3 regions of the Paenarthrobacter sp. NPDC058040 genome follow, and region 2 is predicted to be linked to each of the others. Evidence: riboswitches for the same ligand, from Rfam matches in the RefSeq annotation. Region 2 holds a riboswitch; each other region holds the start of a gene.

Region 1 (4,767 bases), on a different contig from region 2:
CCAGGACATCGATGTCGATGGAGACGTACACCGGGGTGTCGCCCAGCCGCTCCTTGACGCGTTCGATCGCCGCCGGAACGCCGATGACATCCAGGTCCGAGCAGCGGATGATCTGGAAGCCGAACTCGTGGTCGCGGAGGAAGTCGTTGCGGTCATACACAGGTCCGCGGATACCGACATGCATGGACTTGTCCTCCACCAGCAGGCCCTCCTCGAACGCCCGGCGGAAGATGGTGCCGTGCGTGATGGGCTGGTCGAAGTAGGTGTCCCATGTGTCCAGGTGAGCGTCGAAGTGCAGCAGCGCCACCGGGCCGTGGACCTTGTTCAGTGCCCGCAGCATCGGCAGGGCAATGGTGTGGTCGCCGCCGATCGAGATGAGCCGCTTCTCTTCGCTGATGAGCGGCAGGGCCTGCTCCTCGATCTCGCGGACAGCCCGGGTGATGTCATAGGGAGTGCAGGCGATGTCCCCGGCGTCCACCACCTGGGCTTCGTACACCGGCTCGACGTCGAGCTCCGGGTGGTAGCCCGGACGGAGCAGCCGGGAGGCCTCGCGGACTGCGGCAGGACCGAAACGGGCGCCGGGCCGGAAGGAGGTTCCGCCGTCGAACGGCACACCCACAATGGCGATGTCGTAGTCGGGGACGCGGTCGATTTGGGGGAGTCGGGCGAAGGTGCCGAGGCCTGCGTAGCGGGGAACCTTGGTTGCGTCCACGGGGCCGATGGGCTGGTGCGTTGTCATGGCTTGATCCTTCGAGTAGCTGGGGCGCTCGCCGTTGAGCGGGAAGTGCATATCTCAATTCTTGGTGACGCGCATCACGGCGGATAGCGGTACATTGACTACAAATGGTCGAGGCGTTTAGACAAACGTCTAACCGTCCCGAAAACAAGCACCCAGGAGTCCTCATCCATGGCCATCACCGTCGCCGAACTCGTGGCCGAGCCGCAGCTCGGACTCAGCCTGCTGGCAGGTTCCAGCGGAGCCGGCAACCGCATCACCTGGGCCCACACTTCAGACCTGCCCAGGCTGTGGGAGTGGGTCACCGGCGGCGAGCTCATGATGACCAACGGGCTCTCCATCCCCGCCGACGCGGACGGGCAAGTGGCGCTCGCCGAAGCCTTGGTGGATTCGGGCGCCAGTGCGTTGGCCATCGGCGAGAAGATGCATGCGCCGGAGCTGCAACCGGAATTCCTGCGGGCCTGCGACCGGCTCGCCCTGCCGCTGATCAACATCCCGTACCCGCTGCCGTTCATCGCGATTGCGCGGTCCGTGGCGGAGTCGTCGCTGCTTGAAGAGTCCCGGCGCTTGCGGCAAACGGCCCGCGTGTACGACCTCCTCCGCACGGCCGGAGCGTCGGAGGACCATTGGCAAAGTTTGGTCCTGAGGTTGGCCACGGAGCTGGATTCGGAGCTGTTCGTGGTGGACCGCCGTTGCCTCCATCCGTGGCACCCCGAGGGGCAGCCGCTTCCGGAGTTCCTTGTGGAGGAATGGTCGCCGCACCCGGGCCAGGTCTCGGTTGCGGGCAAGAACTTCCAGTGGCACCGGATCCGAGGCAGGCACGTCCTGACCATGGACATTCCCACCCACGCGAACGCGCTCCTGGTGGTGCTGCCTGGCAGCGAACCGCACCCTGACGCCGTCGTGCTTTTGCATGCCGCAACCGTGCTGGGACTGCAGTTGGCGCGCATCGTCCTCTCGCTCGAGGGCCGGCACCGGCTCGCCGGGGAGTTCCTCCTGCAGGCGCTCGACGGGCGCCTGGGGACGGCGGAGATGGAACGGCGGCTGGAGGCTTTCGAGGTTCCTCCCCAGGGTTTTGTGGTCGCCTCGATGTCGGCGGACGACGGCGATCGGCTGGCCAACGTGCACATCGAACTCTGGCGGCACGGGACTTCGGCGGCCTCCTTGAGGCGGAACGACCGGCTGCACGTGGTGGTCGCGGCTGACGTGGCTGACGAGCTGCTGGTCCACTGCGCGGGGTTGGGAACCACCATCGGCGTGAGTTCCGCGTCCGCGGTAGGTGGCCTTCAGCAAGCCCAGCAGGAGTCGTTGTGGGCGCTGGGATCGGCGAAAGCGAACAAGCTTGGATTGGCCCGGTACGCGGAGGGGCCCAGCTGGTTGGGACTGACCGGATTCGAGGAGGGAACTGCGTTGGTCCAGCGCCTTCTCGGGCCCATTTTCGAGTATGAGCAGCGGCAGGACGGCGATCTCATGGTCACGCTGAAGACCTATCTGGACTCGCAGCGGTCATGGCAAAAAACGGCCTCCACGCTCTTCACGCACCGGCAAACCATCATCTACCGGATCCGGAAAATCGGCGAGCTGACGGGGCTGGACATGGGAGAGACGTCAACGCTGGCGCAGCTTTGGTTGGCGTTGCAGATTCACGAAGCGATGCACGGCTAGGCCCCGCGGGAAACACCCGCCTTGCGCTTTTTCGGAATGACCCGCTATGGTGTGAAGCGTGTCACTGAGGTGGCGCAAACGCTTTTGATCTGCGGCGGGAGAGCCCTGCCGGTACATCCAGTCAGGCGCCGTAGGAGCAAATCCTCCCCAGGAATCTCTCAGGCCCATGTACCGCCGCGGTTAGGCAACTCTGGAAAGCAGTCCGGGCAACCGGGCTCACCGACGGTGCAAGTGGACAACCAAGTCCACGGAATCTCTCAGGTCCAATACAGAGCGGGGAGGAACCCATATTCACCGTGGCGCTCAACGGGCGCCTGAATCCTGGAGTTCCTCTTGACTGTTCAATCCTCCCCAACCGCTTTCGCGGACCGGCATATCGGCGCCCGCCGCCAGGCCGATGTTGAGACCATGCTCAAGGCCATCGGCTATGACTCTGTCGACGGTCTGGTGGACGTGGCTGTTCCCGATTCCATCCGCCAGGCTTCGCCCCTCACGCTGCAGAAGGCGCTGAGCGAGGTCCAGGTGCTGGCCGAGCTGCGCAAGCTGGCCGCGAAGAACAAGACCGCCGTTCAGATGATCGGCCAGGGCTACTACGACACCGTGACCCCGCCGGTGATCCGCCGCAACATCCTCGAAGCCCCCGCCTGGTACACCGCTTACACCCCGTACCAGCCCGAGATTTCGCAGGGCCGGCTCGAAGCGCTGCTCAACTTCCAGACCATGGTCCAGGACCTCACCGGGCTTCCGATCGCCAACGCTTCCCTGCTGGACGAAGCCACTGCCGTGGCCGAGGCCGTGTTGCTCATGCGCCGGGCTAACAAAGCTGTGAAGGACGGCAAGACCGTCCTGGACGCCGACCTCCTCCCGCAGACCATCGCCATCGTCAAGGGCCGCGCCGAGGCGCTCGGCTTCGAGGTTCTGGTTGCGGACCTCTCGGCAGGCTTGCCCGACGGCGACATCAACGGCATCGTCCTGCAGCAGCCGGGCGTTTCCGGCCGGGTCTTCAACCACGCCCCCGTGATCGCTGAGGCGAAGGAACGCGGTGCCCTGGTCACGGTCGCTGCCGATTTGCTGGCGCTCACCCTCATCACGCCCCCGGGCGAACAGGGCGCGGACATCGCCGTCGGAACCGCGCAGCGCTTCGGTGTGCCGCTGTTCTTTGGCGGCCCGCACGCTGCCTACATGGCTGTCCGGAACGGCATGGAGCGCACGCTTCCGGGCCGCATCGTGGGCGTGTCCAAGGACAACGCCGGCGTGCCCGCGTACCGCTTGGCGCTCCAGACCCGTGAGCAGCACATCCGCCGCGAGAAGGCCACGTCCAACATCTGCACGGCCCAGGCTTTGCTCGCGATCGTCGCGTCGATGTACGCGGTCTACCACGGCCCCGACGGACTGAAGGCGATCGCGGAGACCGTCCACGGCCACGCCCGTGTCCTGGCCACGACCCTGCAGAAGGCCGGCCGCGAACTCGTGTCCGACTCCTTCTTCGATACCCTCACGGTCCGCGTGCCCGGCAAGGCTTCGAAGGTGATCGGTGCCGCCGAGGCACGCGGCATCAACCTCCGCCACATCGATGAGGACACCGTGGGCGTCTCGGTTGATGAAACCACGACGCCGGAGGTCCTCTCCGCGGTCGCCGTCGCCTTTGGCGCCGGTCCGGTAGGGGACGCTGCAGGGTTCGAGCTGCCTTCTGACGTGGTCCGTACCTCCGATTTCCTGCAGCACCCCGTGTTCAACACGCACCGTTCCGAGACGCAGCTGTTGCGCTATATCCGCAAGCTGTCCGACCGGGACCTCGCGCTGGACCGGACCATGATCCCGTTGGGTTCGTGCACCATGAAGCTCAACGCTACGGCTGAGATGGAAGCCATTTCCTGGCCGGAGTTCGCTTCGATCCACCCGTTCGCTCCGGACCACCAAACCGAGGGTTGGCGCGAGCTGATTACCGGTTTGGAAGCCGACCTGACGGAGATCACCGGCTACGACCAGGTCTCCATCCAGCCGAACGCCGGTTCACAAGGTGAGCTTGCAGGCCTGCTCGCGATCCGCGGCTACCACCTGTCCCGTGGCGATGAGCAGCGCAACGTCTGCTTGATTCCGGCTTCTGCCCACGGTACGAACGCTGCTTCGGCTGTGCTGGCTGGCATGAAGGTTGTTGTGGTGGCCACTGCCTCTGATGGCACCATCGATCACTCCGACCTCACGGCGAAGATCGAAGCCAACCGCGATGTGCTGTCCTGCATCATGATCACGTACCCCTCCACTCACGGCGTCTACGATGCCGACGTTGTTGAGGTGTGCGATGCCGTGCACGAGGCCGGCGGCCAGGTGTACGTTGACGGTGCCAACCTCAACGCACTCGTTGG
Region 2 (4,767 bases):
GATCCTGCCAAGCAGTACCGGATCGGGACGTTCAGCTTCCTCGCTACCGGTGGTGACAACTTCCGGGTCTTCAAGGAAGGCAGCAACACCAAGGACACCGGCCTGGTGGACCGGGACGCGTGGATCACGTACCTGCAGGCGCACAAGCCGGTCTCGCCGGACTTCGCCCGGCGTTCGGTGGCCGTGGCAAACACCACTGCGGCCGAGGTCAAAGCTGGAGACGCCATCACGCTGACCGTGTCCAAGCTGGACCTGACGTCGATTGGCAGCCCGGCCAACAAGACGCTCAAGGCCGTCTTCATCGATGCCAAGGGTGCCAGCACGGATCTCGGGGATGTGCCAGTGGCCTCCGGCGCAGCGAACGTCAGCCTCAAGGTTCCCGCAGCAGCGGCGGCCGGCACTGGCACGGTGGTGCTGACCGCCGTCGAAAGCGGCACCACGGTGAAGGCGCTGGTCAAGGTGGCAGCAAGCGGCCCGAATCCGCCGCAGTGCACCGCCCCCACCAAACCGTCCAAGTGGTATGACGTTGTGGGCTGGCTCCGCTACGCATTCGCGTGGCTGGAGTACCAGAAGTGCTTGAGGGGCTAAGTACCCGTTGATGGCAGCAAGGGAGCCCCTCACGCCGGTGAGGGGCTCCTTTGCGTGCAGTGGTTAGTTGCGGACGGATTCGGGTTCCTGCGCCTTGTCAGCGTCCTTTTGCAGCTCGGCACGGAAGTGCCCGTAGCGGGCCAGGTGGGTAGGCCGCTTGCGGAGGATGGCCCACGCCACGCCCAAGGCAAGGAACCACACCGGCGTCACAAGGAGCGCCATGAGCGTGTCCGGCTGGGTGGTCAAAGCCCACAGGATGAAGGCAAAGAAGGCGAAGACAACCCACACCATCACCACGCCACCGGGCATCTTGAACGCCGAGGCCTCGTGAAGCTGCGGCCGGCGCTTCCGGAACGCGAGGTAGCTGGCCAGGATGATCGACCAAACAAAGACGAAGCAGACGGCGGACACGGTGGTCACCATGTCGAACGCCTTGCCGACGTCCTGCCCGGCGTACATGAGGACGACGCCGGACAGCAACAGGACGCAGGAGAGGAACAGGGCGTTGCGGGGTACTTTGCGTCCGGACAGTGCGCTGAAGACCGCGGGCGCGTCGCCTTCCTGGGCCAGGCCATAGACCATCCGGGACGTGGAGTAGATGCCGGAGTTGGCCGAGGACATCGCTGAGCTCAGCACCACCAGGTTGACGATGGTGGCGGCGGCGCCGAGGCCTGCCAGGGAGAACATGGCGATAAACGGGCTGTGTCCGGCAGCGAACTGGGTCCACGGCGTGACGGACATGAGGATGATGAGGGCGCCCACGTAGAAGAGGAGCACGCGGATGGGGATGGAATTGATGGCCTTGGGCAGGTTCTTTTCCGGATCCTTGGCTTCGGCTGCCGTGGTTCCAACCAATTCGATGCCCACAAATGCGAAGACCGCGATCTGGAAACCGGCCACGAAGCCCATGAATTCGTTGGGGAAGAAGCCTCCGTGGGACCAAAGGTTGGTGAAGCCGGCCGGTCCGGCGTCCGACTGGAAGCCGCCGAGGATCATGAACAGGCCAACGATGATGAGTGCTGCGATGGCGACGATCTTGATGAGGGCGAACCAGAACTCGGTCTCGCCGAAGGCCTTCACCGTGGCCAGGTTGAGGAGCAGGAGGATGCCGATGGTGATGAGTCCGGGGATCCACAGTGGCAGGCCGGGCCAGAGTTCCTTGGAGTAGCCCGCGATCGCGATCACGTCCGCGATGCCGGTGATGACCCAGCAGAACCAATAGGTCCAGCCGGTGAAGAAGCCCGCCCAGGGACCCAGGAGGTCGGCGGCGAAGTCGCTGAAGGATTTGTAGTTCAGGTTGCTCAGGAGCAGTTCGCCCATGGCGCGCATGACGAAGAACAGCATGAAGCCGATGATCATGTAAACGAAGATCACCGAGGGGCCGGCAGCGGAGATGGTCTTGCCCGAGCCCATGAAGAGACCGGTTCCAATGGCGCCGCCGATGGCGATCAACTGGATGTGGCGGTTGCTGAGTTGCCGTTCCAGGTGGGGCTCTTGCTTGTTGCCGGCATCTGTTGGTGGGCGCTGAATCGTCATGAGGAACTCCATTGTTCAGGCGGCACACGTGGTGTGCCACGATGATTCGGGTTCCTCCCCGCTCTGTCATTGACCTGAGAGTTTCCGCGTTCCTGCGCACAGGACCGCTTGCACCTTCGGTGAGCCCGGGAATCCCGGACTGCTTTCCAGAGTTGCCTCGCCGTGGCGGTACAGGGTGCCTGAGAGATTCCTGGGGAGGGTTTGCTCCTACGGCGCCTGACGGGATGTACCGGCAGGACTCTCCCGCCACGGATCACAAGCGCGCATCACCTGGCCGGTGATGCAGCTCACACAGTAGCGAAGCCCGGAGCGGTACGCAAGCGTCCCAGCTCACGCCGGGTTCGAGCGGCTGTTCAGAGTCCCAGGATGCTGCGGGCGATTTCGTCCGCATCGCGCAGGGTCCGTTGCCCGCTCCTGTACGCCCGGCCTTTGGTGGGCCGGGCCTCGGCTGCGATGGCGGTTCCCCACTGCGTTGCGGACAATTGCAGGCCCAAAACATACAGCCCGTTGGTTACGGAACCGTTGGCCGCCACCGGCCGGTATGGATGCGGCTCAACGTCCAGGCCAGTGGTCTGTACCGGAGTTCCTTCAACGCTCATCATGATCTTGGTGCGAACCAGGCCGTCCGCCAGCAGCTGTTCAAGAAGCGGCGAGATGTTCATGCCAACGCGGTTCGCGGGCGACATCGCCTCGATCAACGTGCGGGCCTGAGCCGGTGCGTCCCGCACCCACGGCGAGAAAGCGCGGAAGACTTTGGCGTTACGGTCCACGCTGAACTTCGGGTCGGGTCCCACGAAACTCACGACGCCGGCACGCGCCAAGGCGGCCAGCTGTTCCGACCGCAGGGCCGGGGGTCCGCTGGCAAGCCCCTCAACGAAGGACTCGAACCAACCGCGGAGCTCAGCCACCCAGGATTCGTCCGTGATGCCGCCGTCGGCCACCACGGTCTTGAGAATCGCTCGGCCCGTGTGCAGCGCACCAATGGCCATCTTCACGGGGTCAGATTCACCCAGGGCGGAACGCCGGGCGTCATCGTCTAGATAGTCGGTGATGGCTTTGTCCAAGTCCCGGCGCGAGGCAAAGGTCCGCCCGGCCAAAGGCGCGGCAAGTCCCCGCAGGTTGAGCCGCCGAGAGGCCACGACGTGCTTTTCCACGAGCGCACCCACTGCGCTTTCCCAATTGCCCGTGGCGTGGGCGTGGGGTTGCAATGCGTCTTCAAGGTCGGCAAGGAACTGCGCGGCGTCCCTGATGGCTGCCGGCTGTGACTTTGCCAGCGTCGCGTAGTACGCCCACAACGCGTCCCGGTGCAGGAGGGGCCAAAGGTCGTGGTCGAAACCGGGCTGGATTCCGGCTGCCTTGAAACGGTCCATGGCTGCCTCGGTCAGGTACCGGAGCGTGATGCTGGTGGCGTAGTAGCCGGACAGCCCGGCCTTGGCGCGGTACGGGGTGCCCCTCCGTGAAGCGGCGATGATCTTAGGTTCGCGTCCGGATGGGCGGTACTCGAGCATGCCCGCCCCGGGCGCAACTGCGTCAACAAATTTGCCGCCACGGCCCTCAGTCAGCTGGCCCATGACATCGAAGAAGTTCAAACCCATGCCACGGACCAGTACTGGCTCGTTGTCCGGTACCCGGGTCCAGTCCACATCGGCCGGAGGAGCGGGCGGGAAATAGAGCAGCCCCTGTTCCCCTGCGGCAGTCTGGAACGAGCGCTGCTCCGGATTCAGGCGGGATTCGATGTGCCCCAGCGCGAGGACCACGGAACCGACGGTGAGTGAACCGCCGTCGGCCAGTTCGACGTCGAACGTTCCTCCCCCAACCGGCCGCGCCGCCACGGCGGACGTCTCATGGAAGGTGACCTCGACGCCGTCGGGCAGTCGCTGGAGCAACTCAGCGAGGGTCTGCCGCAAATAGCGCCCATAGATGGCGCGGCTGGGGAAGTTGTCCGACTCGAGACTGGCTAACTCCGCCTTTTCGGCCCGGTTCAATCCCTGGCCATCACGACGCCGTGTGACGCGCCATTGGTCGAACGACGTCCCGGCCAGAGGGGGCGCGAGCTCGGGGTCCTCTGGGATGAGCGTCGGGTAGAACGACTGGGTATTCATCAGGTAAAGCCGCGACTGTTCGGGCTGCCACACATGGCCCGAACCTGCAGGATACGGATCAATGACGTGGATGTGGAGCTTCGCGGTTGTGGTCACAATCGCCTCATCCGTGGCTCCGGCCCAGTTCGCGAGCAGCCGCTCAAGCACACTGGTGCCCCGGGGACCCGCCCCGACCAGGGCAACACGGAAGATTTGCGATTTAGCCACGCTCAAGCCTAACGTCCGCGTGACTTGCTTCCCTTTGAAAAGTGTTGCTTGGATGGGGCGATGACCACCACAGAAGCTGATCAGACGCCCCTCCCCGAAGACCGCCCCCTTTCCGGACCCCGCCACGCCGCCGACGCAGCAGCCGAGCCGACGGATGAGAACGTCTGGCTGGAGGATATCCATGGCGAAGAGCAGCTGGCCTGGGTCCGCGAGCAAAACGCCCGTACCGAGGACCTGCTGGAAGACGCCGACTACGCCGCGGTCGAGGCCGGGATCCTCGAAGTGCTGGACTCCACCGACCGGATCGCCATGGTGAACAAGCGGGGCGATTTCT
Region 3 (4,767 bases), on a different contig from region 2:
CCGCGAGGAGCGCCGACTTGGTGGCTTCGGTGAGGCCCTGGCCGCCCATGAGCTTCACGTAGGCCCAGGAGATCGGCAGCACGCCGGCCGAGCCGAAGCGCGAAGCCGAGATCGGAACATCGTTGCCTTCGGTCCATGACGTGGCGTCACCGGGCATGAACGGAGCCAGGTGTGCCTTGGCAGCAACAGGACCAACACCGGGCCCGCCGCCACCGTGCGGGATGCAGAAGGTCTTGTGCAGGTTCAGGTGGGACACGTCGCCGCCGAACTTGCCCGGCTGGGCGAGACCAACAAGGGCGTTGAGGTTGGCGCCGTCGATGTAGACCTGTCCGCCGGCTTCGTGGACGGCGTCGCAGACCTCGCGCACGTCGGCGTCGTACACACCGTGAGTGGATGGGTAGGTGATCATGATGGCCGAGAGCACGTCGCGGTTGGCTTCGATCTTCGCAGCCAGGTCAGCATGGTCGATGGTGCCGTCAGATGCAGTAGCCACGACGACGACCTTCATGCCTGCGAGCACGGCCGAGGCCGCGTTGGTGCCGTGGGCGGACGCCGGGATAAGGCAGACGTTGCGCTGCTGGTCGCCCCGGGAGTGGTGGTATCCGCGGATCGCGAGGAGACCCGCGAGCTCGCCCTGGGAACCGGCGTTCGGCTGGATGGAGACCTGGTCGTAGCCGGTGATCTCGGTCAGCTGGGATTCGAGGTCGGCGATGAGTTCACGCCAGCCGGAGGTCTGGGAGTCCGGAGCGAACGGGTGGATCGAAGCGAACTCCGGCCAGGAGATGGCTTCCATCTCGGCCGTAGCGTTGAGCTTCATGGTGCAGGAACCCAACGGGATCATGGTGCGGTCCAGGGCCAGGTCCCGGTCCGAGAGCTTGCGGATGTAGCGGAGGAGCTGCGTCTCGGAACGGTGCGTGTTGAACACCGGGTGCTGCAGGTATTCGCTCGAGCGCTCAACGGAAGCCTCAAGTGCGAAGCCTTCCACGGACTCGAGTACCGAAGCGCCGAAGACGGCCGCTACGTCGGCGACTACCGCCGTCGTCGTGGTTTCATCAACCGAGATACCAACAGTGTCCGCGTCGATGCCGCGCAGGTTGATGCCCTTGGCCTCCGCTGCAGCCACGAGCTCCGCGGCACGGCCTGGCACGCGAACGGTGACGGTGTCGAAGAAGGAACCGTGGAGGACCTCGACGTCGGCGGCCTTCAGCGAGGCGGCGAGGGTACGGGCGTGGTTGTGGGCAGTCTCGGCGATGGCCTTCAAGCCCTCGGGGCCGTGGTACACCGCGTACATCGAAGCGACGATCGCCAGGAGTGCCTGTGCCGTGCAGATGTTGGAGGTGGCCTTCTCGCGGCGGATGTGCTGCTCACGGGTCTGCAGCGCCAAGCGGTAGGCGGGGACACCGGCGTCGTCCTTGGAAACGCCAACCAAACGGCCCGGCATGGAACGCTCGAGACCCTTCTGGACGGCCATGTACGCGGCGTGCGGACCGCCGAAGAACAGCGGCACACCCAGGCGCTGGGCAGAACCGACGGCGATATCAGCGCCCTGCTCGCCCGGAGGAGTGATGAGCGTGAGCGAGAGGAGGTCGGCTGCGACGGTGACCAGGGCACCCCGCTCTTTCGCCGCAGCGATCACGGCGGAGTGGTCGAAGACGCGGCCGGAAACACCGGGCTGCTGAAGGACGACGCCGTTGATGGCGCCTTCCGGAAGACCGTTGGCGAGATCCGCCACCTCGACTTCAAAGCCAAGAGCCTCGGCGCGGCCCTTCACGATGGCGATGGTCTGCGGCAGGCAATCGGCGTCGAGGACGGTTTTGCCGTCCTGGGCGGCCTTGTTCTTGTTGGCGCGGCGCATCATCAGCACGGCCTCAGCTACGGCAGTTGCTTCGTCCAGCAGGGAAGCATTGGCGATGGGCAGGCCAACGAGGTCCTGGACCATGGTCTGGAAGTTCAGGAGTGCCTCGAGGCGGCCCTGGGAGATTTCCGGCTGGTACGGCGTGTAAGCGGTGTACCAGGCCGGCGATTCAAGGATGTTGCGGCGGATCACCGGGGGCGTGATGGTGTCGAAGTAGCCCTGGCCGATCATCTGGACGGCCGTCTTGTTCTTCGCTGCAAGCTTGCGGAGCTCTGCAAGGACCTCAACTTCGCTCAGCGCGTTCTGCAGGGTCAGGGCAACGTCCTGGCGGATGTCGTTGGGAACCGCGGTGTCCACGAGGGAATCCACGGAGTCGTATCCAACCGACTTGAGCATGGTGTCAATGTCGGCCTGGCGGCGGGCACCGATATGCCGGTCGACGAAGGTGGTGGAGGCTGAACTAACCGTCACGAAGGAACTCCATTACTTGGGCGGCGCTTGGGTACGCCACAGTGGCTCGGGTTCCTCCCCGCTCTGTATTGGACCTGAGAGTTTCCGCGTGTTGCCTGCACAACGCCGCTTGCACCGTCGGTGAGCATAACAACCGTGGCACCGGTTGCCTGCTGCTTTCCAGAGTTGCCTAACCGCGGCGGTGCATGGGCCTGAGAGATTCCTGGGGAGGATTTGCTCCTACGGCGCCTGCATCTCGTACTGCAGGACTCTCCCGCCGCAGATCATAGGCTTTATGCAATTGTTCGCGGCCCGCCGGAAAGGCGCACCACAGTTGTTAATTGTCCTATGACCGCCGCGCGGCGGCAAATGGAAGGCCGCGCTACTTCCGCAAGCGATCCAGGACCGTCAGGAGGACCTCGACGTCGGCCTCCCGCCCTGCAGTGCCAGCCTCCTGCCCGCCTTCAAACATCGCGTTGAAATAGAGGCCATCGCCCATATAGCTGACAGCCTTGGCAACCTCAGGCCCAACATCCCCGGCCAGCACGTCCAGCCACCGTTGCTGGATCGCGGCGAACCGACGGCGGGTTTCTTCGTGGGCCACCTCGGCCAGACGGGTTGCTGCGACGAAGGCCCGGTCCATGGGCGTGTCCGCCCAGAGGGATGACCGGATGAAGTAGGCAGCCGCACCATCCGGGGCCGCTTTCATCTGCTCGGTGTCCTGCTTCGCCAACTCGTCCAGGCGTTCCAGCACCGCGCTGATCAACGACTCCTTGTTGGGGAAGTGGTAGAGCAGGCCGCCTTTTGACACTCCCGCACGCTTGGCGACGGCGTCCAGCGTGGCAGCACGCTCCCCCACTTCGATCAGGAGTGCTTCAAAGGCATCCAGGACAGCATCCCGGGCAACTGGTTTTCGCGGCATGGATCCATCATTCCCTAAAGCTGGGTCGGGTTGTATTTGAAACTATACCGTCTGGACGGTACAGTAAAAAACATGTTCTCGCCGTCCTCAACCCACGCTCCCCGTTCCTCCGTGCGCCCGGTCCCGGGCAAGACTGCACCGTGGCGCGACTGGACGGCCCTGGCACTGCTGATGTTCCCGGTGCTGCTGGTGGCCGTCGACAACACCGCGCTCACCTTTGCCCTGCCGGAAATCGCCCGTTCACTGGACGTCGGAGGCATCCAACTCCTGTGGATCGTGGACGCCTATCCGCTGGTCCTGGCGGCGTTGCTGGTTTCCATGGGCAACTTCGGCGACAGGATCGGACGACGGCGGCTGCTCCTGATCGGCAGCACGGGTTTCGCGGCGGTGTCGGCTGCTACAGCGTTCGCGCCGTCGGCGGAATGGTTGATTGCCGGACGCGCCGCACTTGGTGTCTTCGGCGCCATGCTGATGCCCTCCACGCTGTCCCTGATCCGGAACATCTTTACCGACCCGAACCGTCGCCGGCTCGCAATCGCCGTCTGGGCTGCCGGGTTCTCCGGTGGCGCCGCCCTGGGCCCGATCTTCGGTGGCTGGCTGGTGGAGCACTTCTGGTGGGGTGCCGTGTTCCTCGTGGCGACGTTCCTGCTGCTGCCCCTGCTTGCCTTTGGGCGGGTACTCATTCCCGAATCCAAGGATGCCAACCCGGGCCGCGTGGATGTCCCGAGCATTGCCCTGTCCGTTCTGACCATGGCCCCCTTTGTGTACGGGATCAAGGAATTCGCCGTGCACGGCTTTGGCCCTTCGGCGGCGGCGTTCATGACCTTCGGCCTGCTCATGGGTGTGTTCTTTGTGCGTCGGCAGCAACAGCTTTCAGGTCCGATGCTGGACGTCCGATTGTTCAGCAACAAAGTGTTCAGCACGGCGATCGTGGCAAACGTGTTGTCCCTGTTCTCCATGACCGGGTTCATCTACTTCTTCGCCCAGCACCTGCAGTTGGTGGAAGGGCAGTCCCCCATGGAGGCCGGGATCGCGATGATTCCCGCGCTCCTGGCAACAGTGGTGGCCGGCCTCTTGGTGGTGCCACTGGTCAAGCGCATCCGCCCGGGCTACGTGGTTGCCGGCGGACTCTCGCTCAGCGCCGTTGGTTACTTCGTGGCCATGGCGGGCGACCATGGAACCGGACCCGTGTTCCTGTTGTCCGCATTGACCGTCCTGGCCGTGGGGGTAGGAGCGGCGGAGACCATCTCCAACGACCTCATCCTGGCTTCCGTTCCGGCCGACAAGTCCGGAGCCGCCTCGGCGATCTCCGAGACCGGTTACGAACTCGGTTCCTTGCTGGGGACAGCTGTGCTCGGCTCCATCCTCACGGCCTCGTACCAGCAAAACCTCGTGATTCCGGACGGTGTGTCCGCCGAGGCTGCGGGCAAGTCAGGGGAAACGCTGGCTGGAGCCGTAGATGCGGCTGCAGCCCTCCCGGCCCCACTGTCGGAGGCGTTGACCCAGGCCGCACGGGTTGCCTTCGAATCGGGCGTCCACA

The links. A riboswitch is a leader RNA that binds a small molecule or an ion and turns the genes downstream of it on or off. The one in region 2 is predicted to bind glycine.
Region 1: linked by a shared signal. The riboswitch ahead of gcvP (aminomethyl-transferring glycine dehydrogenase) and the one ahead of cycA (D-serine/D-alanine/glycine transporter) in region 2 are both predicted to bind glycine.
Region 3: linked by a shared signal. The riboswitch ahead of gcvP (aminomethyl-transferring glycine dehydrogenase) and the one ahead of cycA (D-serine/D-alanine/glycine transporter) in region 2 are both predicted to bind glycine.

What each region holds. Positions count from the first base shown of each region.
Region 1 covers NZ_JBHVRN010000004.1:52,434-57,200, forward strand. Annotated here, with positions in the region: gene speB (agmatinase) at 1-739, opposite strand, end outside; gene ACFVSJ_RS06485 (PucR family transcriptional regulator) at 908-2,401, shown strand; glycine riboswitch at 2,487-2,585, shown strand; gene gcvP (aminomethyl-transferring glycine dehydrogenase) at 2,735-4,767, shown strand, end outside.
Region 2 covers NZ_JBHVRN010000012.1:146,455-151,221, reverse strand. Annotated here, with positions in the region: gene ACFVSJ_RS17705 (ExeM/NucH family extracellular endonuclease) at 1-588, shown strand, start outside; gene cycA (D-serine/D-alanine/glycine transporter) at 652-2,124, opposite strand; glycine riboswitch at 2,281-2,380, opposite strand; gene ACFVSJ_RS17695 (FAD/NAD(P)-binding protein) at 2,478-4,433, opposite strand; gene ACFVSJ_RS17690 (prolyl oligopeptidase family protein) at 4,494-4,767, shown strand, end outside.
Region 3 covers NZ_JBHVRN010000011.1:138,213-142,979, forward strand. Annotated here, with positions in the region: gene gcvP (aminomethyl-transferring glycine dehydrogenase) at 1-2,326, opposite strand, end outside; glycine riboswitch at 2,496-2,592, opposite strand; gene ACFVSJ_RS16635 (TetR/AcrR family transcriptional regulator) at 2,688-3,227, opposite strand; gene ACFVSJ_RS16640 (MFS transporter) at 3,300-4,767, shown strand, end outside.